Regions from separate parts of the Bacillus sp. D48C genome, predicted to be linked through region 1. Evidence: riboswitches for the same ligand, from Rfam matches in the RefSeq annotation. Region 1 holds a riboswitch; each other region holds the start of a gene.
The links. A riboswitch is a leader RNA that binds a small molecule or an ion and turns the genes downstream of it on or off. The one in region 1 is predicted to bind S-adenosylmethionine.
Positions count from the first base shown of each region.

Region 1 (7,842 bases):
GTTGTGCGTATTCCATTGTAAATCAAGGGATTTGCGAAGAGCTATTATTAATTGATATAAATCATGAACGTGCAGTTGGGGAAGCAATGGATTTATCACATTGCATTAACTTTACAAATACAAGAACAAAAGTATATGCAGGAAGCTATGAAGACTGCAAAGATATGGACATTGTCATTATTACAGCAGGACCAGCACCAAAACCAGGGCAAAGTCGCTTAGATACTTTAGGAGCGAGTGCGAAGATTATGGAAAGTGTTGTTGGTGGCGTAATGGAAAGTGGATTTGATGGTATTTTCTTACTTGCATCGAACCCAGTTGATATTATTACATATCAAGTTTGGAAATTATCTGGATTACCTAGAAATCGCGTAATCGGTACTGGTACATCACTAGATTCTTCTCGCTTAAGAACAATTTTATCTGAAATGCTACATGTAGACCCTCGTAGTATTCATGGGTATTCATTAGGAGAACATGGTGATTCTCAAATGGTTGCTTGGTCTCACGTAACTGTTGGTGGAAAGCCAATTCTGCAAATTTTAGAAGAACAAAAAGAACGATTTGGTGAAATAGATTTAGATGAAATCGTTGAGAAGACTGCAAAAGCCGGATGGGAAATTTATAAACGTAAAGGAACTACTTATTACGGAATCGGAAATTCTCTAGCATATATTGCAAGCTCAATCTTTAATGATGATCACCGTGTCATTGCTGTATCAGCCATTTTAGATGGTGAGTATGGTGAATATGATATTTGTACAGGAGTACCAGCTATTATTACTAGAGACGGTATAAGAGAAGTTGTAGAACTCAATTTAACAGAGGATGAAGAATCTCGATTCGCAAAATCAAACGATATTTTACGTGATTATATGAAAACAATTGGTTACTAACTTATAGAAGAAGGTGAAACAAATGAAGGAATATATAATGTCTCGTGTATTTAAAGCATCTGCTGGAATCGCACAAGGTATTTTCGTATCCCTCGGAATTGGTTTACTGATCGAAAATATAGGAAGAATTGTTGATATACCATTACTTATTACAATCGGAGTTGTTGCAAAATCACTTATGGCACCAGCAATTGGTGCCGGAATTGCTTTTATGCTCGGTGCAAATGGCCTTGTAATCTTCTCGGCTATGGTGGCTGGAGCAATTGGTGCCGGATCCATTTCAATTACTGAAGCAGGTCTAATTATTAAAACAGGTGAGCCAATCGGTGCTTTATTAACAGCAACTTTAGCTGTATATATTGGTAAACGTTTAAGCGGAAAAACTGCGTTAGATATGATGCTCGTTCCATTTGCGGCAATATTAGGTTCTGGTTTAGTAGGTATTTGGTTATCTCATAATATTACTCCTGTTTTAAATACAGTTGGAGCATTTATTAAAGATAGCTCAGCTGGTAGCCCGTTTATCGCTTCTATCGTCATTGCAGTAGTTTGGGGATTATTACTTATCTCTCCAGCTTCATCAGCTGCGTTAGCGATCGCACTTAGCTTAGACGGTGTTGCAGGTGGTGCTGCTCTTGCAGGCTGCGTTGCTCAGTTTATCGGATTCTCTGTTATCTCAGCGAAAGAAAACAATTTAGGTGGCATATTAGCTCAAGCACTTTGTACTCCGAAAGTACAGTTACCAAATATCACTAAAAATCCAATGATTCTCGTCCCAACTGTCGTCGCCAGTGCTATAGTTGGTCCAGTATCCGCATTAATTTTCCAACTGGAAGCAGGAAAGGAAATTGCAGGTCTTGGATTAAGTTCTCTTATCGCACCAATTAATTTAATTTCTAGCGAAGGATGGGAAGTTGTCCCAGCGATGGTAATCACTTATATCATCATTCCAGTAGCTGTTTCTTATATACTTTACATTGCTCTTAAAAAAGCAGGTCGTATTCACTCTGGTGATATGACTGTACCGCAATCTTAAATTGAAAATCTCCTTAATAATAGATAAAAGCAGACTGAGCCACAGTCTGCTTTTTTATGTTACATTTTATGATTTTGTTTTACTGGAACTTTTATTGGTTCTTTTGCTAATAAGAGCTGAACGCCGAAGTATAGTATGCTTGCAAGTGTCATTCCAGAAACGGCATCTAAAAAGGCATGCTGCTTCGTAAATAGCGTTGATAAAATAATAAGTGTACCGAAGAAAGTAAGGATGTAATATTCAAAAGCATGTTGTTCTCTACGCTTAAAGGCAGCTAACATAATTACAAATGTAGTAAGAACGTGAATGCTAGGGAAACAGTTTACCGGTTGATCGATACTATAAATATAGCGAACTAGTTCAGAAAATACATCTGTTCCAACGACAGTCGGACGCGGTACAGTTGTTTGCCAAAAATAATAAATAGAAAAACAAGCAAGCTTTCCAAAAATAACACTACTTAAAGTGACATAATATTGCTTTCGGTCAGCGAAGCAGTAATAAATAAGTGCGCCGTATAAGTATGGAAACCAAAGTAAATAAGGAATAATAAATGCTTTTACAAATGGAATCCAATCATCTACTACAGTTGTAACGTCTACTGCGTGAACAGTCGATTTATTTAATACGTCGTAAAGGGGACTTACGAGTACGAGTAGAAGTATATAACTTAACGGAAGAAAAGATGAAAGTTTAAATTTCTTCATGTTGATCTCCTATGTTTAGTAATGTAAGTAAATTCAATTGATTATAATATAGAAACGTGAATTGGGCTATCGATTTTACTTACATTTTCTTGAATTAACCTTACGTTTTTGTCACTTGACTAAAAAGAAGGGGGAGGGTGCTAAATGAAGCGTTTATCGTATTTCTTATTTTTTATATTGATATGCCTAGTCGGTGCTGGGTGTGCAAAGGATAAAGAAGGAGAGAAATTAGAATATAACGGAAGAGCACTCGTAATTGGAGTTGTTGGAGAAAAGCCGAAAGATACGTTTAGGAATGTAAAGTTTGAGGAAATGAAGTTAGAGGCACTGGAAAAGAAATCTAAGGAAGTGGATGGTTTTCTAATAATGAAAGATCACTTTCAAGAAGCCTCAACAGAGCAGTATAAAAATGTATTTTCATCGCTAAAGAAACCAGTATTTTTTATCGGTTTACAAGATAAATTATATTCAATTTTTATTACAAAAGGGATAGAGTATAACAGTGCACGAAAAGATGTAAATGCGATGTATACGCAAGGTTTTGCGAATATCGGAAGTGGTGAAGGGCAACAATGGGCAATTGGTTTATCAAATGGTGGAAACACAGAAGAAAGTATTCATAATATGTATATCGTAGTATTTCAAACAATTGCAGATTATTTGAATAGATGATGAAGGAGCCTGCAAAAGAGGCTTCTTATTTTTTTAAATAAACGTTTGTTTAAGCTGTATGTTCGGTAGGAAGAAACCGATGTAACTTAAGGGTTAAGAAAGAAAAATGGAGAATTAATCAAACGTTTGTTTAAGCTGTATGTTCGGTAGAAAGAAACTCATGTAGTTCAAAGGTTAACGAAGAAAAATGGAGAATTAATCAAACGCTTGTTTAAGATATATGTTTGGTGCAGAATCTAAAAAAATTATATATTTATTTTTTTCTTAACAAATGGCGGAAAAATAAGAAAAATTCGCAGGATTATTAAAAATTATCACGAAATAAGTAAAAGTTTAGCGAATAATGGTTTGAAATAATAAAACGTTTTCTATATGATAAAGGTAAAGGTTAGTAAAAAAGTAGGTGAATTTATGACAGTAACATTTTATTCATATCCAAAGTGTGGCACATGTCAAAAGGCAAAGAAATGGTTTGAGGCAAACGATGTAGCATATGAGATGATTCATATTGTTGAAAATCCACCATCAAAAGAAGATTTACGTAATTTACATGAAAAAAGTGAATTACCATTAAAAAAATTCTTTAATACAAGTGGAATGCGTTACCGTGAACTTGGTCTGAAAGATAAGTTGAAAGATGCAAGCGAAGACGAAATGTATGAGCTTTTAGCATCTGATGGCATGTTGATTAAACGTCCAATTGTAACAGATGGAACGAATGTAACACTTGGTTTTAACGAAGAGCAGTTTGAAAGTGTGTGGAAAAAGTACCAATAAGGTATTTTTACATAATTAATACATTCACTGGAGGTACAGTCATGAGCATTCCAAATAATTTACGTTACTCTGAAGAACACGAATGGGTAAAAACTGAAGGTAATGAAGTTGTTATCGGTATCACTCACTTTGCACAAGGTGAGCTAGGCGATATCGTATTCGTTGAACTTCCTGAAGTAGGTGCAACAATCGAAGCTGACGAGCCATTCGGAAGCGTAGAATCTGTTAAAACAGTTTCTGAGTTATACGCACCTGTAAGCGGTAAAGTTGTAGCAGTAAACGAAGAATTAAGTGACCAACCAGAACTTGTTAACGAATCTCCATACGAGGGTGCATGGATGGTTAAAGTTGAACTTTCTGATGCAAGCCAAGTTGAGAAGTTATTAACTGCAGAAAAATATGCAGAAATGACAAACCAAGACTAATTATAGTCGACTAAAGGACAGCCTTTGTGCTGTCCTTTTTTATTTTGTGTAAAATAATGAATGTAGAATCATATACTAATTATCGTGTAGGAGAACGTTTTTTGAAAAAACTTTTTCGTTTAATCTTTATGCAGGTCTAGCCGTTTTTGTTTTTCGTTGTCTAGCTCCAGCGACTAGATTGTTCGGTGGCTTCGCTTCTTCCTACAAGGCAAAAAGCGCCTCTACGTCAGAAGCTCCATCCCCCTCACAATCTAAACGAGCCGCTTCCGCTTTTCATTGTCCATCTCCAGCGGCTAGATTGTTCGGTGGCTTCGCTTCTTCCTACAAGGCAAAAAGCGCCTTTACGTCAGAAGCTCCATCCCCCCTCACAATCTGAACGAGCCGCTTGCGCTTTTCATTGTCTAGCTCCACCTCCTAGCCCTTCATGTCTAAGAACCTTCCGCACGAGAAGACAAAAAGCGTCTTCTGTACGGAAGAACCTTAGCCAACAGGGCTAAACAGTCGGTTTCGCTTTTCTTTTGCAAAAATAAACAGGAAACAACATGAAAATAACGAATATACTATATACTAAGTTCAAGGTTATATAGTATATGGTGATCGGGTGATGACATATGATTTATGTAGAAAAAGTCATTATTGTAGAAGGTACATCAGATAGAAGAAAGATTGAATCTATTATTCGTGAACCGGTGGAAATTGTTTGTACAAATGGTACAATTGGTTTATCGAAAATGGATGAGCTCGTTGATCAGTTTTTTGATAAGGAAGTGTATGTGCTAGTAGATGCTGATGATGCTGGAGAAAAGTTAAGGAAACAATTTCGAAAAGAATTTCCGCAAGCCGAGCATATCTATATTGATCGCTCGTACCGAGAAGTGGCAACTGCGCCATCTACACACTTAGCAAATGTATTATGGGGAGCCGACATTGACGTTTATACAGAATATTTACGGTAAGGAATGATAGAAGTGATTGATTGGACAGGAGCCGAAGCTACATCCCTAATAGAGAACGAAGAAAAAACAGTGTTATATGTATATACTCCAATGTGTGGAACATGCCAATTAGCAAAAAAGATGTTAACAGTCGTTGAGATGACAATTGAAGAGTTGAAAATTGGGATGTTAGATTTAAATTATGCTCCACATTTAGCAAAAGAGTATGGGATTGAAAGTGTACCTTGTTTACTTGTTTTTGAAAATGGGACACTGATGAAGAAGATATACGCATTTCATTCGGTTGAATATTTATATACGGAATTAAAGTAGGCGGCAAAATTTTTGCCGCCTCGACATATTTCTTGGGAAATATGTCGAGATGCAGGATGGATACAGTATTTGTCGAGCGAAAATAACAGGATTGCTCTTTAGTGAGAGGGAATGGTATGTAATAGAAAGTGATATGAAGGATGTGATTTAGGGTGAGATTATATTCTTTGCTTCAATCATTTGTAAATTACGCTAATGGTCAATATCATTTAGAGCCGCTTTTAAGACAAGAGGAAAAAACTGTTAATTTCCGTTTGGGAGATGAAAGTTGTTCGTTACAAATTTCAAGAGATTATATAGAGCTGGTACATGAGGAAAGAGGAACGGAACAAATCATTTGCTTAGACGAAAAGGATATAGAACAATTGGTTAATGGAAATGTACGATTGCAAATGTTAATGAACGATGGACGTGTACAATATTCGGGAACGTATCGAACGATGCTATTAGTCGAATCGATGTTTCATATATGTAAACCGATGTCAGTAGGTGCTTAAAATTCTGAAGGTTCATTTTTTGCGAAAATTTCTGTTGACATGGTGTTTGGATATTGATACAATTCAATTCATAAAATATAGACAATTTCATAAATTACAAATCAGACGAAAATTGAATCTGATTTCTCTTATCAAGAGAGGTGGAGGGACTGTGCCCTGTGAAGCCCGGCAACCGTCAACTTATGTTGAAATGGTGCCAATTCCTGCAAAGCAAATGCTTTGAGAGATGAGAGAGAGGGATAATGTTGTTATATACGCACATAAACCTTTCTGCTTCTCTAAAGCAGAAAGGTTTTTTTATTGTTTGAATGTGGAGGACATTCAAACAATAAAAGTAGTGATAACGGTGGACTACACGCATTAAACATAAAAAATTGCGGAATCGACCTAAACAAAAAAAGGGGTGATACATCATGATTCTATTAGAGAATGTAAAGAAAATATATAAAGCAAAAAGCGGTGATGTCACTGCTGTAGATAACGCCAATTTAAAAATAGAAAAAGGCGAAATATTTGGTGTTATCGGATATAGCGGCGCTGGGAAAAGTTCTTTAATCAGATTGTTTAATCAGTTAGAAAAACCGACTTCTGGCCAAATTACAATTGCGAATCGTGTTATATCAACAATTACAGGAAGTGAACTTCGTAAGGCAAGGCAAGAAATCGGAATGATTTTTCAACACTTCAACTTACTTTGGTCACGAACTGTACGTGAAAATATTGAGTTTCCACTTGAAATTGCAGGTGTTGATAAAACGAAGAGAAGAAAACGTGTTGATGAATTAATTCATCTTGTCGGATTAGAAGGAAGAGGAGACGCGTACCCATCTCAGCTGAGCGGGGGACAAAAACAACGCGTTGGGATTGCAAGAGCATTAGCTAACAACCCACAAGTACTTTTATGTGATGAAGCAACGTCGGCTCTTGATCCAGAAACGACAGATCAAATTTTGGATTTACTATTAGACATCAATAAGCGCCTTGGTTTAACAATTGTACTCATTACACATGAGATGCACGTAATTCGAAAGATTTGTAATCGAGTGGCGGTAATGGAGAGAGGAAAGATTGTAGAAACGGGTCCAGTACTTGATGTATTCCGTAATCCGAAGCAAGATATTACGAAACGATTTGTACAGCAGTTAACAGATTCTGAAGATACAAATGAAACGATTGAAAGTTTAATTGAAAAATATCCAGATGGAAAAGTAATTCGTTTGCAGTTTATTGGTGAGGCTGTAGAAAGACCAGTGCTTCAACGATTGATGCAACGCAGTGATATAGAAGTTAGCATTTTGCAAGGAAATATCGCACAAACGAATAACGGTTCTTACGGTAGTTTAGTTGTTCATTTAAATGGTGAGGAAACAGCAATCCAGCAAGCAATAGAAGGAATTCATCAAGATCAAGTAGAGCTGGAGGTGATTGCACATGGATAAGTTACTCGCAAATGTTGATTGGAATCAAATGTTAGAAGCAACGGGTGAAACGTTATATATGACGGCAATCGCAGCTCTTGCGACATTTGTTTTAGGACTAATTTTAGGATTGTTACTCTTCATGA
Region 1 is NZ_JBKFAQ010000003.1:490,614-498,455, forward strand. Features, by position in the region: gene ACLBXA_RS11280 (L-lactate dehydrogenase) at 1-896, shown strand, start outside; gene ACLBXA_RS11285 (PTS transporter subunit IIC) at 919-1,932, shown strand; gene ACLBXA_RS11290 (phosphatase PAP2 family protein) at 1,992-2,639, opposite strand; gene ACLBXA_RS11295 (hypothetical protein) at 2,784-3,311, shown strand; gene ACLBXA_RS11300 (arsenate reductase family protein) at 3,723-4,088, shown strand; gene gcvH (glycine cleavage system protein GcvH) at 4,130-4,513, shown strand; gene ACLBXA_RS11310 (toprim domain-containing protein) at 5,125-5,469, shown strand; gene ACLBXA_RS11315 (thioredoxin family protein) at 5,473-5,781, shown strand; gene ACLBXA_RS11320 (hypothetical protein) at 5,934-6,278, shown strand; SAM riboswitch class I at 6,404-6,511, shown strand; gene ACLBXA_RS11325 (methionine ABC transporter ATP-binding protein) at 6,692-7,717, shown strand; gene ACLBXA_RS11330 (methionine ABC transporter permease) at 7,710-7,842, shown strand, end outside.

Region 2 (7,842 bases), on a different contig from region 1:
GTTTCTTATTAGATTATTCTATTGGACAATATGATACATATACACCACTTCAGCTTGCACAATATATTTCGACTATCGCAAATGGAGGGTATCGAATGAAACCACAAATTGTTCAAGAGATTAGAGAACAAACCGTTCAAAAAGATGAGGTTGGTAAAGTAGTACAATCAATAGAACCCGTTGTTTTAAATAGAATCGATATGAAACAAGAATATATTAATCAAGTAAAAGAAGGATTTAGAAAAGTATTTCAAGAAGGAGATGGAACGGGAGTAAGAGCGTTCCAAAAAGCACCATATAAACCAGCTGGTAAAACAGGGACCGCACAAACTGTATATGGTGGAGAAAATGAAATTGGGCGAAATGCGAAAGGCGATCGTAGAGAATGTTATAACTTAACATTAGCTGGATATGCGCCATATGATGATCCAGAAGTAGCATTTTCTGTTGTAGTACCGTGGGTTGAAAATGATAAATCGGGCATTAACTCCGATATTGGAAAAGAAGTTTTAGATGCTTATTTTGATTTGAAAAATAAGCGATTAACTGGTGAAGCGCCAAAAACAGATGCCTCTAAAGAGAATTAAAATGGACGAAACGTCTCTAGCATTCATGTGAACTAGAGGCGTTTTTATCTGGGAATAGATTAGAAATGAGGTATATATGAAGCCGTTTATTCTAAAATATTGGAGGAACATATGTAGCTACATCTTAATTATAATAGGGGTTATTTTTATTAATAAGTCATTTTTATTTTGTATGGTAGAAGGAATTTCGATGCAACCTACTTTGAATGAAAAAGATTATATACTTGTTAATAAGGTAAACGTCTGTTTATCGTCTTTTCATCATGGAGATGTTGTCATTATAAAAAAAGAAGACGAGCCTACTTACTATGTGAAACGAATTATTGGATTATCGGGGGATAACATACAACTAAAAGAGGATGAGGTATTTATTAACGGTAAAAAGCGTGATGAATCGTATATACATTTAGATATGTCACAAGTATCCAATCGTTTTTCAAATTTGAGAGAAATAAAAGTTCCTACGCATAAATTATTTGTGTTAGGGGATAATCGTAATCATAGTAAAGATAGTAGGAATACACTTGGACTTATTGATGAGTCAAATATAATAGGTAAAGTAGAAATGGTATTTTATCCATTTGATCATATAAAATGGATAAAATAATTCTATTAACTATTCACGTTTTATAAAATAAATCATATATTGATAGCATAGGACAAGCAGAGAAGCTTGTTCTAACCTCACAGAACACTCCTTATCACGGTTAGGCATCTACATAGGTAGATGCTTTTTTTATGTTGATGACTGAAAATTATTTATCAACATAATGTAGCAAGCATTTTAGGACTATTAGGGGACGATTACATGTACAAATAACAGTATGCTTTAATTAAAACAGTGAAATGTAAGGAGTGAGGAATAAGTGCTAAATATTTTAGTAGTTAATTTTCCAGCAGAGGGACATGTAAACCCTACATTAAATTTAGTGAAAGCCTTTACTGAACGAGGGGATAACGTACATTATATTACAACTGCAAACTTTAAAGATAGGATTGAAGATTTAGGAGCTACTGTACATACACATCCGGATCTATTAAAGGAGATTTCTATTGATGCTGAAACCTCATCTGGGTTAAATGCTTTCTTTCATGTGCATGTTCAAACTTCTTTATATATATTAGAAATTACGAAACAATTAAGTGAAAGCATAAATTTTGATTTCGTAATTTATGATATATTTGGTGCGGGAGAGTTAGTAAAGGAGTATTTACAAGTTCCAGGTGTAGTGTCCTCGCCTATATTTTTAATTCCTTCAGAGTTTTTGAAGACATTACCTTTTCATTCAAATGCAGATATACCATTCCAACCAGAGGAGATCTCTGAAAAATTACTAAACCAGATGGAACATGAATTTGGAGTAAAACCAAAGAATAATCTTCAATTTATGAATAATAAGGGTGATGTTTGTCTCGTATACACAAGTCGTTATTTCCAACCTAATAGCGAATCGTTCGGAGAAAATAACATTTTTATTGGACCGAGTATTTCAAAGCGTAAAACAAATATAAAGTTTCCACTGGAATCACTTAAAGAGAAGAAAGTTATTTATATTTCAATGGGAACACTGCTTGAAGGACTCGAACCATTCTTTAATACTTGTATTGATACTTTTTCAGATTTTGATGGGATAGTTGTAATGGCAATTGGTGATAGAAATGATATTTCTAAAATTAAGAAAGCACCAGATAATTTTATAATTGCTCCATACGTACCTCAATCAGAAATATTAAATGAAGCGGATGTTTTTATTACACATGGCGGCATGAATAGCGTACACGATGCCATTCATTATAATGTCCCATTTGTAATAATACCGCATGATAAAGATCAGCCTATGATAGCGCAAAGATTAACTGAACTGGAAGCAGCGCGTAGACTATTGAAAGAACATGTTAATGTGCACACTTTAAAAGAGGCTGTAACAGATGTTCTTTCAAACGAAAAGTATAAGCATGGTATACGAAAACTTAATGATAGCTTTTTAGAATGTGGTGGTTCAAAAGAAGTAATTGCAGTTATTGAATCTCTTTTAAATAAAGTGAAACTTTAATCGTTGGGGGTTTTACTGCCCGTAAATAGCGGGGGAAATAGTCGTAACTATATACAAGCATAGAGGTTCGTACCTTTATGCTTGTATATTCTTATCCAGCAAATTGCACAGCAGTATTTGCATGTAAAAAAGCAGTATCAAAAACGGGAACAGTAAGATCATTTTGGGAGATGAGTAAAGGTATTTCAGTACAGCCTAATAGTATACCTTCAGCGCCGTTTTGAATTAATGACTTTGTAATTTGTAATAGCTTTTCTTTAGATGCTTCTGAAATGATCCCTTTACTTAATTCATCTAATATGACATGATGGATAACTGTTCTTTCCTCTTCATTTGGGATAATTGTCTCAATGTTATGTTTCGCTAATCGTGATTTATAGAAATCTTGCTCCATCGTTTGTTTTGTTCCTAATAGTCCGATACGTTTTATATTTTGTTTTACCATTTCTTTAGCACTTACATCGCCAATGTGAAGAAGCGGGATAGAGATTGCTTGTTCTACTTCTTCGGCAAATAGATGTACAGTATTTGAACACATTAATAAACAGTCAGCCCCAGATTTTTCAACCTTCTTTGCAACCGTGACTAGTTCATTTTTTACTTCTTCATATTGATGGTTTTGTAATAAAGTAGTTACTTCTCCAAAGTCCATACTATATAAAACTAGCTTCGCATTTTGATCGTATTGAGAGAGTGTAAGTGTATTAATATGTTTATAGTATAATGATGTAGATTCCCAACTTAATCCCCCAATTAAACCAATAACTTTCATAATGCATTCCTCCCGAAACGATTTTGAATTTATTATTTCATAATTCCGATAAGAATACAATGATTTAAATGTACTATTTAACGAAAAATAAAAATAGTTAGAAAAGTATTGAAATTTATGCTTTTTAGTGCCATAATACGAATTACAAATTAATACTTATCCAGAGAGGTGGAGGGAACGGCCCTAAGAAACCTCAGCAACCCCTATGCAATTTTATAGGAAGGTGCTAATTCCGCAGAGGACACGATGTGTTTTTTGAAAGATAAGAGGATTCTTGAACGTGAAAGAAAATGACCTCTTATGTAAGAGGTCATTTTTTTGTTGTATAGAAAGGAAGTGTCGATGCATAATTCATTTTTAAAATAAATATAGAATAATAAAAGTTGACCAATATGAGAGGGGAATTGTAATGAATAAATTATCAACAAAGTTAGTAGTAGCAATCGGGATTGGAGCAGCCTTATACGGGATATTAGGACTTTGGGGATTTTCTATTGCACCGAATACATTTATTAAACCAGCATTAGCTATATTAACTGTTTTTGGAGCATTATTTGGTCCAGTGGCAGGACTCTTAATCGGACTTATCGGTCATACCGTAACAGATACGATTGCTGGCTGGGGGATTTGGTGGGGCTGGGTTATTAGTTCAGGGATTATTGGTTTTTCAATGGGTCTTATTCAAAAAAGAGTTGGTTTTAGTGTGAAAAACGGGTCATTTAACAAGGGAGATATTTCTTATTTAGCAATTACTGGGTTAGTTGGTATTGTCATTGCTATTATATTTGCTGGGGCATTCGATATTATTGTGATGGGAGAACCATTTGACAAAATTGTTATACAAGTATTAGGAGCAACAATTTCCGATGTTATCGTATTCTTAGTTCTTGGATTGCCACTTACAATTGGCTTGGCGAAATCCAATAAGAAACATGCACATTTAAAAATTGAAAAGTAGGGATGTTAACATGCAACCAATTATTTCGTTTGAACAATTCACCTTTCAATACGGGCATGCTGCGCAGCCTACTTTAAGTGATATTAACTTTCATATATACCCTGGGGAAAAAGTGCTAATTGCTGGACGAAGTGGTTCAGGAAAGTCGACATTAGCTCATTGTATCAATGGGCTAATTCCATTTTCTTATGAAGGGATTAGTACAGGTAACGTATTAATTGCCGGTAAAGACCCGAGGGAAGGCAGTATTTTTGAACAGAGTAAACATGTGGGAACAATTTTGCAAGATCAAGATGCTCAATTTATTGGTATGACAGTAGAAGAAGATGTAGCTTTTTATTTAGAAAATGAATGTGTAAATCAAGAGGATATGAAAAAGATTGTTTCGGACTCATTAAGAAAGGTGAAGATGCATACGTTTCATAAACAAAGTCCACATGAATTATCAGGAGGTCAAAAACAAACAGTTTCTCTTGCTGGTTTATTAACAACAAATGCGGATATATTATTGTTCGATGAACCGTTAGCGAACTTAGATCCGCTAAGCGCCTTACATACGATAGAACTTATGAAAGATATACATGAGCAATATAATAAAACGATTGTTATTATCGAACATAGAATAGAAGAAATTTTAAAGCTGGATTTAGACAAAGTTATATTAATTGATGAAGGTAAAGTCATTGCAATAGGAACACCAAAAGAAATCTTAGCGTCAAATATATTACCATGTATTGGCTTAAGAGAGCCTATTTACATCGAAGCATTAAAGAGATTACATTTTGATAGTAATAATGACGTAATATATCCAATGGAAAACCTTCAAAAGGAAAAGGTAAGCAACGTTATAAGAGAGTGGATGGAGAAACAAGTCATATTAAAAGGTAATACTAAAAACAAGGAATTACTTAAAGTGGAGAATTTATCATTTTCATACCCTAATAAACAAAAAGTATTAGAAAATGTAAACCTTTCAATATATGAAGGAGAAATTGTGGCACTGTTGGGACATAATGGAGCAGGGAAATCAACATTAGCTCATAGTCTTATAGGCATAAACAAAATGAAAAATGGGGAAATCTTGTTAGAGGGTGAAGATATTAGTTCTTGGTCTATTCGTAAACGTGGGGAAACCATATCTTACGTGATGCAAAATCCAAATCATATGATTACACAGCCCACTGTTTTTGAAGAAGTTTCATTTACATTAAAATTAAATAATTTTTCTAAGGAAGAAATTAAGAATAGAGTAGAAGAAACTTTAAAAATTTGTGGTTTATATCCATTTCGTAATTGGCCAATTCAAGCGCTAAGCTATGGGCAAAAAAAGAGAGTAACAATCGCATCTGTATTAACAATAGATCCCAAGCTTATCATATTAGATGAACCGACAGCGGGACAAGATTATTATCATTATAAACAATTTATGTCGTTTATTAAAAAACTAGCTAAAAAGGGAATCTCATTTGTTTTTATCACTCACGATATGAATCTCGCACTAGAATATGCAGACCGTGCAGTAGTTCTACATGAAGGGAAAATTATTGCGGATAATACAGTGTCTAATGTATTTGGTGATCAAGAAACCTTACAAAGAGCCAACTTAAGAGAGAGTTCTTTAACCAAGCTTGTTAAATTTAGTGGGATTGTATGTCCAGAAAAATTTATGGAGCTTTATTTAGACAGTAATAGGAGGGAGGAAGGTGCATAGTACATATTTTCATCGTATGGATGGGGTAGTAAAATTGTTTTTATTTATTTTTTGTATGACGATTACTTTTTTGTTTTTTGATTTTAGGTTGTTGCTAATTTTATTTATTATTGGGTGTATTGGACTCGGAATTGCTAAAATTCCATTTCGTAAAATTTTAATTGTTTTTAGTGTCATATTTACATTTAGTTTATTAAACTCTGTCATGATTTTATTTATTACACCCACTCATGGATCTGAATTAACTGAATCATATACCTCGTTTTTACATATTGGATATGCAACAATTACATATGAAACATTATTTTATGCAGCTACACTTTCATTAAAGTATTTTACGTTATTACCATTTACACTTCTTTTTATTTACACGACAGATTCAAGTGAATTTGTAAGTAGTTTAAATAAATTTGGTATTCATTATAAGATTACATATGCAATAAATATTGCACTGCGTTATATTCCTGACATCCAGTCTGAGTATAAAATTATTAAACACGCGCAAGAAGCGAGAGGAGTGGCTTTTGAAAAAGGAGAAGCAAGTTTATGGGTTCGTATGAAGAACCGTGTTTTAATTTTCTGGCCACTAATCATTCATTCTCTAGAAAGAATAGATACGGTTTCAAATGCAATGGATTTAAGAGGATTTGGAAAGAAGGATAAACGTACATGGTTTTATACAAGTAAGGCGAAACGTGAAGATTTCATCGCGTTATTTGCCGGTGTTTTCATATTCATTGTTGCCGTATATTTAAAATTAAACGTATTTCAAAACTTTTGGTATCCATTTTAAAGCACTCTTTAAACGAGTGCTTTTACTTATTTTTATGTAGACATGCTCAAAAAAGGGATATACACATAATGTATAATACGAACCAGTTAAAATGATCAACTACCTATTAGTTTTCAAACCAAAAGGAGGAGAAAATATGAGTTACGGTGGTTCTTGTGGTTTTGGTGGAGGTTTCGCTTTATTAGTTGTGTTATTCATTCTATTAATAATTGTAGGATGCAGCTGCTGGGGCGGAGGATACTAATTTTTAATTAGTCTTCACAAATGTAAACTAAAAAACATTGAAGATACTTATGTATCGAAACAAATAAAAAAGGAGCGACTATGCTCCTTTTTTATTTGTTTTAATGCGTATTCTTACTATATTTTGGGAACGTAATCGTTAAAGTCGTTCCTTTACTAACGATACTTCGGATTTTTAAATTTCCATACATCGTCTCAATAATCTTAACAGCAACCATCGTACCTAAACCGGTGCCTTTCGTTTTTGTACTAAAATACGGTTCACCGAATCGATGTATTTGCTCCTGTGACATTCCAACTCCACTATCTTCAATTCGTATTTCAACTTTACTATTATTGATAGATGAGGAAATATTTAAGGTACCACCATTAGGCATTGCTTCAATACTGTTTTTTATTAAGTTTAAAAAACATTGTTGAAAGTGTTGTTTATTACCAACAATGGTTGCCTCAGAAAAATCCTGTGTAATATGTATCGTATTCATATTACACAATGGCAATATCATATTAATAACTCGATTTAACTCTTGTTTTACTGAAATTTGATCTAATTTTTCTGGAGAAGGTTTGGCAAACGTTAAGTAATCATCGATAATTTCTTGGGCACGATTTAACTCTTCAAGTATATGTTTAATATATTCGTCTCTTGATTCAGGAGTTAAATTTGGTGTTTTTAAAAGCTGTGTAAATCCTTTTACAACCGTTAAAGGATTCCTTACTTCGT
Region 2 is NZ_JBKFAQ010000002.1:22,532-30,373, forward strand. Features, by position in the region: gene ACLBXA_RS05155 (peptidoglycan D,D-transpeptidase FtsI family protein) at 1-587, shown strand, start outside; gene lepB (signal peptidase I) at 664-1,194, shown strand; gene ACLBXA_RS05165 (macrolide family glycosyltransferase) at 1,454-2,641, shown strand; gene ACLBXA_RS05170 (aspartate/glutamate racemase family protein) at 2,733-3,413, opposite strand; SAM riboswitch class I at 3,567-3,682, shown strand; gene ACLBXA_RS05175 (ECF-type riboflavin transporter substrate-binding protein) at 3,823-4,371, shown strand; gene ACLBXA_RS05180 (ABC transporter ATP-binding protein) at 4,382-6,082, shown strand; gene ACLBXA_RS05185 (energy-coupling factor transporter transmembrane component T family protein) at 6,075-6,875, shown strand; gene ACLBXA_RS05190 (YjcZ family sporulation protein) at 7,012-7,119, shown strand; gene ACLBXA_RS05195 (LytS/YhcK type 5TM receptor domain-containing protein) at 7,220-7,842, opposite strand, start outside.
Region 2: it holds a riboswitch for S-adenosylmethionine, as region 1 does, so the genes downstream of both, ACLBXA_RS05175 (ECF-type riboflavin transporter substrate-binding protein) here and ACLBXA_RS11325 (methionine ABC transporter ATP-binding protein) in region 1, are expected to answer to the same signal.

Region 3 (7,842 bases), on a different contig from region 1:
AATTAAGCTGCTGGTGGATACCCGTTATATAGAACAGTCATGATCGTAAACCATCCGAAAACGAGTACAGTTGCAATTGCAAAGCCGCTCGCGAAAAAGTTTTTTTCACGAAGTGTTCTAAGCGTAGCAAATACAGCTAACAGAGTGACAAGTGTAAAAATAATAACAAGGCCCATACAATATCCTCCTCTGTCTACCCATTTCTTATTATGAGTTTTTGGAATATTTACTCTTTTATATTGTACATGTTTTAAAAATGATTGTCGAGATAGCATCCTTTCTTTTCCTCAGAGAAAGAAATGTTGTATCATTAAAAGTAAGTTTAATAACTGGAGGAGATTTCATATGAAATGGATACAAATGCCGTTAGGCCCATTGCAAACCAATGCTTATATTTTAATGAACGATCAAAAAGAGTGCATTATCTTTGACCCTGGTCATGAAGGTGAAAAGCTCGTTACATATTTACAAGAAGAACAATTAAAACCATTGGCGGTTTTATTAACACATGCTCACTTTGATCATATCGGTGCTGTTGATGCGGTAAGAGACGCTTTTTATATTCCTGTATACGTACATAAAGAAGAAGCAGATTGGTTAGGAGATGCAACTGTAAACGGCTCTCAAATTTTTATGATCAACCGCAGTATTACAGCAAAACCAGCGGATCATATTATTGATGCAGAAGGTACATTAACAATTGGATCATTTAATTTTGAAATTTTTGAGACGCCGGGACATTCTCCAGGAAGTATTTCTTATTATAGTAAAGAGGCGAATGCTGTATTCTCAGGAGATGTATTGTTCCAAATGAGCATTGGAAGAACAGATTTGCCTGGTGGAAGTTTTGCTGAATTAATTGGAAGTATTGAAGAGAAATTATTTGTATTACCAGATGAAACAGCGGTGTTATGTGGACATGGTCCAGAAACAAGCATTGGCTTTGAAAAAGAAAATAATCCGTTTTTACAATAAGGAGTCATTATGGGAATGGAGCTCATTTTAAGAGAATGGATGGGGAAAGAAAAGGATTATTCAATTTCATATAGTACGTATATGAACCTTGTATTGTATACAGAAGGTCATGGATATTATATGAAAGAACGTGAAAAGATTGGAAGAAAAGGGGATTTTTTTACAAGTAGCAATGTATCCTCTGTTTTTGCAAAAACTTTTGCTAAACTTTTTATTCGTCTTGTTGAAAATGGTGAAGTTGCTTCGAATATTTGTGAGGTTGGTGGGGGAACTGGAAAGTTTGCCTATGATGTTTTACAAGAATGGAAGCAATTATCTCCAAAAACCTTTATTGATTTAAACTATTCAATGATTGAAGTGAGCCCTTTTCATAGGAAATTACAGCAGGAGCAACTTGGCTCATTTTCTAATGTATCGTACTATACCTCCTATAGTGAAATGGGAGATTCTTTCGAGGGAATTCTTTTTTCGAATGAGTTGTTTGATGCATTTCCTGTTGAAATAATTGAGAAAAGAAATGGTATGTTGTATGAAGTACGTATTACATATACAGAGGAAGGAAACCTTTCAGAAGTATGTAGGCCGTTAGATAAAAGAATTGGTCGATATTTATTGAAATATAATATTCATATTGCTGAAGGGCAACGTTTTGAAGTACCAATTGTGATGGAGGAGTATATAAAAGAAATTGCGAAATGGTTTCAAAAAGGTATATGTATTACAGTTGATTACGGATACACAAAAGAAGAATGGATGCATCCAGCACACCGTGAAGGAAGTTTGCGAGGGTATTATCAGCATAAGCTAATACGAAACCCACTAGCGTATCCAGGTGAAATGGATCTTACTACTCATATTCATTGGGACGAGCTAACTGAGATGTTTAGTCTGCAGGGAATGAGTGCAGTATGGCATAAGAAACAATCTGAGTTCTTGTTAGCTGCAGGAATATTAGAACAGCTTACGAGCCATCAAGATACGAATCCTTTTTCTGAAACGCAAAAAAAAAATCGAGCAGTTCGTTCTATGATTTTGAATGGAGGAGTAGGGAGTGCGTTTGATGTTGTTATACATACAAAAGATATGCAACATTTGCATTTGGAGCAGTATGTAACAATATAAAAAACAAGACACAGTATATACTGTGTCTTGTTTTTTAATACGACTTATGTAGTATTATATATTTCCTCTCATGATATATATTTATATTAAAGATATGAGATGAAAAATATAGAATACGTTCTTTTTCTTCGATTATTAGTCCCTAACCTAATAATACGCGAACGAGTTGAATTATTGTTTCGTTCTCTACTTTGTAATAAATTTCTAATCCTTTTCTTTCACTAGAAACGATTTTAGCGCTTTTTAATTTTGCTAAATGCTGTGAAATTGTAGATTGTGGCATGTTTAAGCCAGTATACATTGTAGAAACGTTGCTTGGACCGCGCTCAATTAATCCTTTTACGATACATAAACGAACAGGATGAGCTAGTACTTTTAATAATTCTGCATTACTTTCATATAGTTCTAATTCTTTTTGAAAGGTTTCTAACATGTTCTTTTCCACCTCCGTGTGAGCTATTATACCATACTATACATACCAAAAATTTAAAGAAAAGAAAATAGTTGTTGCAGAAAAAAAGTCCTAAAGTAAAGAAATTGTAAGAAAAGAGACCCTGATGTAAATAAAATAGGTAAATTAGCACGTTTTTGTAAAATAAAATTTTTGGGTGAAAATTTCGATGCGTTTTAAAAATTGAAAGATATAGATATATTTGTAACACAATTTTATCATGATTTTCTTATTCTTTCAAATGAATATACAAAATTTTTAAAATAATATGACAAAGGAATTGTAATGATATATATAGAATATAAAACAGTTTAAAAGAAAAGAAGCTGAATGTAATTCGCTTCTTTATGATGATAACGAAATATTTGATTACAGCTGATAAATCTTAGGATAATCAAGTCATTAGTCATTTATTCTAAAATTCATCTTTTAGCAACGTTAAAAACCTGTGATTCCATATGTTCTCGTAAAAATCAATCGTCTCTTTTGCGGACATAAAAGGATTCTTCAACGTAGAGGTTGTTTTCTGTGCCATAAAGTTTTCGTATCCCAGTCCGTGGGCAAACTTAATCGTAGCATCCATACAGTACTCTGTTTGGGCACCACAAAATTCAATGCGCTTTACAGATAATTGATCTAAAATTTCTTTTAAGTTTGTTTTATAAAATGAATTTGCATGTGTTTTTCTTACAAAAAAATCTTGTTCTTGAACATCTAGATCGGTATGAATAGCCCAATTTTCTTTCTCGGGTACTAAATCATCATCACAATATTGAACAAAAAGGATTGGTTTATTTAATTTTCTGTATGAAGAAATTCTTTGATTTACTTTTGTTAGTAAGTTCTGTAAATCAAATAAATGCTCTCCGCTATAACATACTCCATTTTGTAAATCGATAACGATTAAAATATCTGTACAAGTATCCATTATTTTTGCTCCTTTTTATTTCTTAATATATCAATTAATCCATTACTTGGAAATAGATAAAAATTTTATTTTTTAATGAACTATATAGACAGAAAAGCACTAAAACGAGTATGGTAGACAGCATAAAAAAAGATATGAAAACTTAATTTCATATCTTCTATTCATTCTATACATTTACAGGTTCTTCTACATAAGAAAGGGCATTTTCAAAATCGGATATTAAATCGTCAACATTTTCAAGGCCAACTGATAACCGAAGTAATGAATTAGAGATCCCTCTTTCATCACGAGCTTCTTGCGACAGTGCTGCATGTGACATTTTTGCTGGGTAAGAAAGAATTGACTCTACCGCTCCTAAACTAACTGCAAAAACGGGTAATTTTACTTTTGACAAAAATTGGCGGAGTGCATCTTCTGACTGCAAAGTAAACGATAAGACCGCTCCAGCTGATGTTGCTTGAGATTGTTGAATATCAAATCCGAGATGCGTTTGTAATCCAGGATAATAGACATTTTGTACTTTAGTGTGCTCTTGTAAATAATGTGCAATTTTATTGGCATTTTTAGCTGAATGCTCGAGGCGTACATGCAATGTTTTTAGGCCACGAAGTACGAGAGAACAATCTTGAGGCCCTAAAATAGCACCGAATGCATTTTGTAAAAATCCAAGCTTTTGAGCGAGTTCTGCATCTTTTACTACTGCTAATCCGGCAGTAACATCACTATGACCAGCAATAAATTTTGTAGCACTATGAAGAACGACATCAGCTCCAAGTTCAAGTGGTTTCTGGAATAGTGGTGTCAAAAAAGTATTATCAACAAAAGTAAGAGCGCCAATAGATTTTGCAAGTTTAGAAACTTCGCGGATATCTGTCACTTTTAAAAGTGGGTTAGAAGGTGTTTCTACATAAAAGAGCTTTGTATTTGGTTTAATGTTTTGTTTTATTTCTTCTAAATTGGTCATATCAACAAATGTATGTGAAACACCGTAACGGGAGAGTACCTCAGTTATCACTCTGTAAGTGCCTCCGTATACATCTTCTGAAATGAGTACGTGATCACCTTGTGAAAGAAGGAGGAATGCAGTGGAAATCGCTGCAATGCCTGATGCAAAGGCGAATCCCTTTGTTCCACCTTCTAATAAAGCAATGATATCTTCAAGAGCTTCACGAGTTGGATTTCCTGACCTGCTATAGTCATATTTTCCGAACGTATCTACATCAAACTGGTGAAAAGTTGATGTGTTATAAATGGGAACGTTCACAGCGCCCGTTTGTGAGTCATGTTTATATTGGTTGTGTAGTAAGAGTGTATCTATAGAATAGCTCATATTTTTACACCTTCTTTTATGAGTTTAATGGCTTGCTTTAAGTCTTGAATTAAATCGTTACTATTTTCAATGCCAACGGAGAATCGAAGAAGACGATTGCATACACCGTTTGCTGTTCTAATATCTTCAGGAATATCAGCATGTGTTTGCGTTGCTGGATAAGTCATTAAACTTTCTACACCACCAAGACTTTCTGCAAATGTAATTAAGGATAAAGATTGTAAGAATGGATTAATCCAAGCTTCATCTTTAAGGCGGAATGAAATCATGCCGCCTCTTCCTGGATAAAATACATCTGTCACCCCGTTTTCATCATTTAAATATGCAACAACTGCTTTCGCATTTTCTTCATGTTGTCTCATGCGAAGCGCTAACGTTTTCATACCGCGAATTAATAACCATGAGTCAAATGGGCTTAAAACCGCGCCTGATGCATTATGATAATGAGCGATTTCCTCGCAAAGTTCCATTCCTTTTGCAACGACAAGTCCGCTTAGTACATCGTTATGTCCCCCTAAATATTTCGTTGCGCTATGGAGTACAATGTCAGCACCTTCTGTTAATGGTTGCTGTATATAAGGTGTGTAGAATGTGTTGTCTACAATAAGAAGTAGTCCGTGCCTTTTCGCTACAGTTGCGACAGCAGCAATATCAGTAACTTGCATTAATGGATTAGTTGGAGTTTCTATGAAAATAGCCTTCGTTTCAGTTGTGATAGCTTGCTCAATTTGTTTAATAGATTGTGTATTTACGTATCTACATCGAACATTCCACTTTTTTTCGTGCTCAGAAAATAATCGATACGTTCCTCCGTATAAATCTTCAGATACAATAAGTTCGTCTCCAGAGTGGAATAGAGAAAGGACGAGGAGAACAGCCGCCATCCCTGAACTACAGGCATAACCTTGTTCGCCATATTCTAAGTCTGCGATCGCCTGTTCTAAAAGACCGCGAGTTGGATTGCCAGTTCGTGAATAGTCAAAGCCAGTAGATTTACCAATTCCTTCGTGACGATAAGCGGTTGAGAAATAAACCGGTGGATTAACCGTTCCTGTTGTAGTTTCACTGCGATTTCCGATTTGTGCTAGTTTCGTTTCGATTGTTGACATGTGAAAATTCCTCCTTTTTAAATTGAAACATTAAGTGAATATAAAATAAAAAAAGCCTTCTAAGAAGAAGGCTTTCGGTTTGAATAGAGTCTTCTTCTCATCTGTCAAATCTTTCACAATTTGCTGGAATTAGCACCTTATTAACAAACTGTTAATGGTTGCTGAGGCGTCATAGGGCCAGTCCCTCTACCTCTCTAGATAAGAATGTTCGTATGAAATTTTTATTATGTTTTTAACTTTACAACAAAAGATAATTGAATTGCAAGTTTATTTTAAATAATTTTTATTTTTCCGCAAGTATCATTGACTTTTACTTTTGTGCATGCTAAATTTATTAAAAAATTAACAAACATTGTTAAAAGGGGAACGCATTTCCTTTTAGCTACATAAATAAAATAATAAAGACAACTCTTATTGAGAGCGGTGGAGGGAAAGGCCCTGTGAAACCCGGCAACCTTCAAACGAAATGTTTGAAACGGTGCTAATACCTGCAAAACGAATGTTTTGCATAATAAGAGGAGGAACGATTATGTCCCCCTCTTCAAAGTGAAGAGGGGGTTTTTATATTGATAGAAATGAGGGAGATTCGTGAAATTACTAGATTTATTATCAAAAGGAATTGTAATAGGTGATGGTGCGGTTGGGACGTTATTGCATTCACATGGTTTGCAAAGTAGCTTTGAAGAATTGAATGTATCTGATCCAGACTTAATTATATCGATTCATAAACAATATGTAGCTGCTGGAGCAGATGTAATTCAAACGAATACGTATGGGGCAAATGAGACGAAATTACGTATGTATGGTTTAGAAAATCAAGTTACAGAAATTAATAGAGCGGCAGTAAAACTGGCGAAAGCATCTGTTACAGACAGAAATGCAATTTTAGGAACAATTGGTGGTATGAAACACATCGGAGCCGTTACAACGACTGATATGGAAAGGGAGTTTATGCTACTTGAACAGGCAGGGGCTTTACTAGAAGAACAGGTTGATGGATTACTATTAGAAACTTTTTACGATGAATTTGAATTACTTCATGCCGTTAAAGTATTGCGTAAGCAAACGAATATTCCAATTGTTGCTCAATTAGCGTTACATGAAGCAGGTACGACTCAAAATGGAAATGATGTCAATGAAATATTAAAGCAACTTATAGATTGCGGTGCAAATGTTGTTGGATTGAATTGTCAACTAGGGCCGCTTCATATGACGGAAGCTTTCAAAATGATATCGATTCCGCAAAATGGCTATTTATCAGCATACCCAAATGCAGGTCTCCCGAATTATGTGGAGGGACGTTATGTATATGAGGGAAGCCCAGCTTATTTTGAAGCGATGACACCGAGATTTATTGAGCAAGGTATTCGATTATTGGGTGGTTGTTGTGGTACGACTCCAGAACATATTCAAAGTATGAAGCGCGCTGTTGCGAATATTACCCCTGTAATAGAAAAAGACACGATTCAAAGGCCGAAAGTCGTTCATACGCATGAGAAACGTTCGAAGGCTCACGTCACTCTAGCAGAGAAAGCGAAAAAACAAACGACAGTTGTAGTGGAATTAGATCCACCGAAAACGTTAGATACACAGCGTTTTTTTGAAGGAGCAAGAGCGTTAAAAAGAGCGGGAGCAGATGCTATTACTCTAGCAGATAATTCATTAGCATCGCCTCGCATCTCGAATATGGCAATGGGTGCGTTATTAACCAAGCATGATATCCCAGTATTGACACATTTAACGTGTAGAGATCATAACGTCATTGGACTACAATCTCATTTGTTAGGTTTATCGGCGTTAGGGATGGAAGAAGTGTTAGCTTTAACTGGTGATCCAGCGCGCGTTGGTGATTTTCCCGGTGCAACTTCTGTATATGATTTATCCTCTATTGAGCTCATTAAAATGATTAAAGAAATGAACGATGGAC
Region 3 is NZ_JBKFAQ010000001.1:587,890-595,731, forward strand. Features, by position in the region: gene ACLBXA_RS03140 (DUF2759 domain-containing protein) at 3-176, opposite strand; gene ACLBXA_RS03145 (MBL fold metallo-hydrolase) at 346-975, shown strand; gene ACLBXA_RS03150 (class I SAM-dependent methyltransferase) at 985-2,097, shown strand; gene ACLBXA_RS03155 (ArsR/SmtB family transcription factor) at 2,240-2,530, opposite strand; gene ACLBXA_RS03160 (cysteine hydrolase family protein) at 2,964-3,476, opposite strand; gene metC (cystathionine beta-lyase) at 3,643-4,806, opposite strand; gene metI (cystathionine gamma-synthase/O-acetylhomoserine thiolyase) at 4,803-5,915, opposite strand; SAM riboswitch class I at 6,010-6,120, opposite strand; SAM riboswitch class I at 6,324-6,433, shown strand; gene ACLBXA_RS03175 (bifunctional homocysteine S-methyltransferase/methylenetetrahydrofolate reductase) at 6,504-7,842, shown strand, end outside.
Region 3: it holds a riboswitch for S-adenosylmethionine, as region 1 does, so the genes downstream of both, metI (cystathionine gamma-synthase/O-acetylhomoserine thiolyase) here and ACLBXA_RS11325 (methionine ABC transporter ATP-binding protein) in region 1, are expected to answer to the same signal.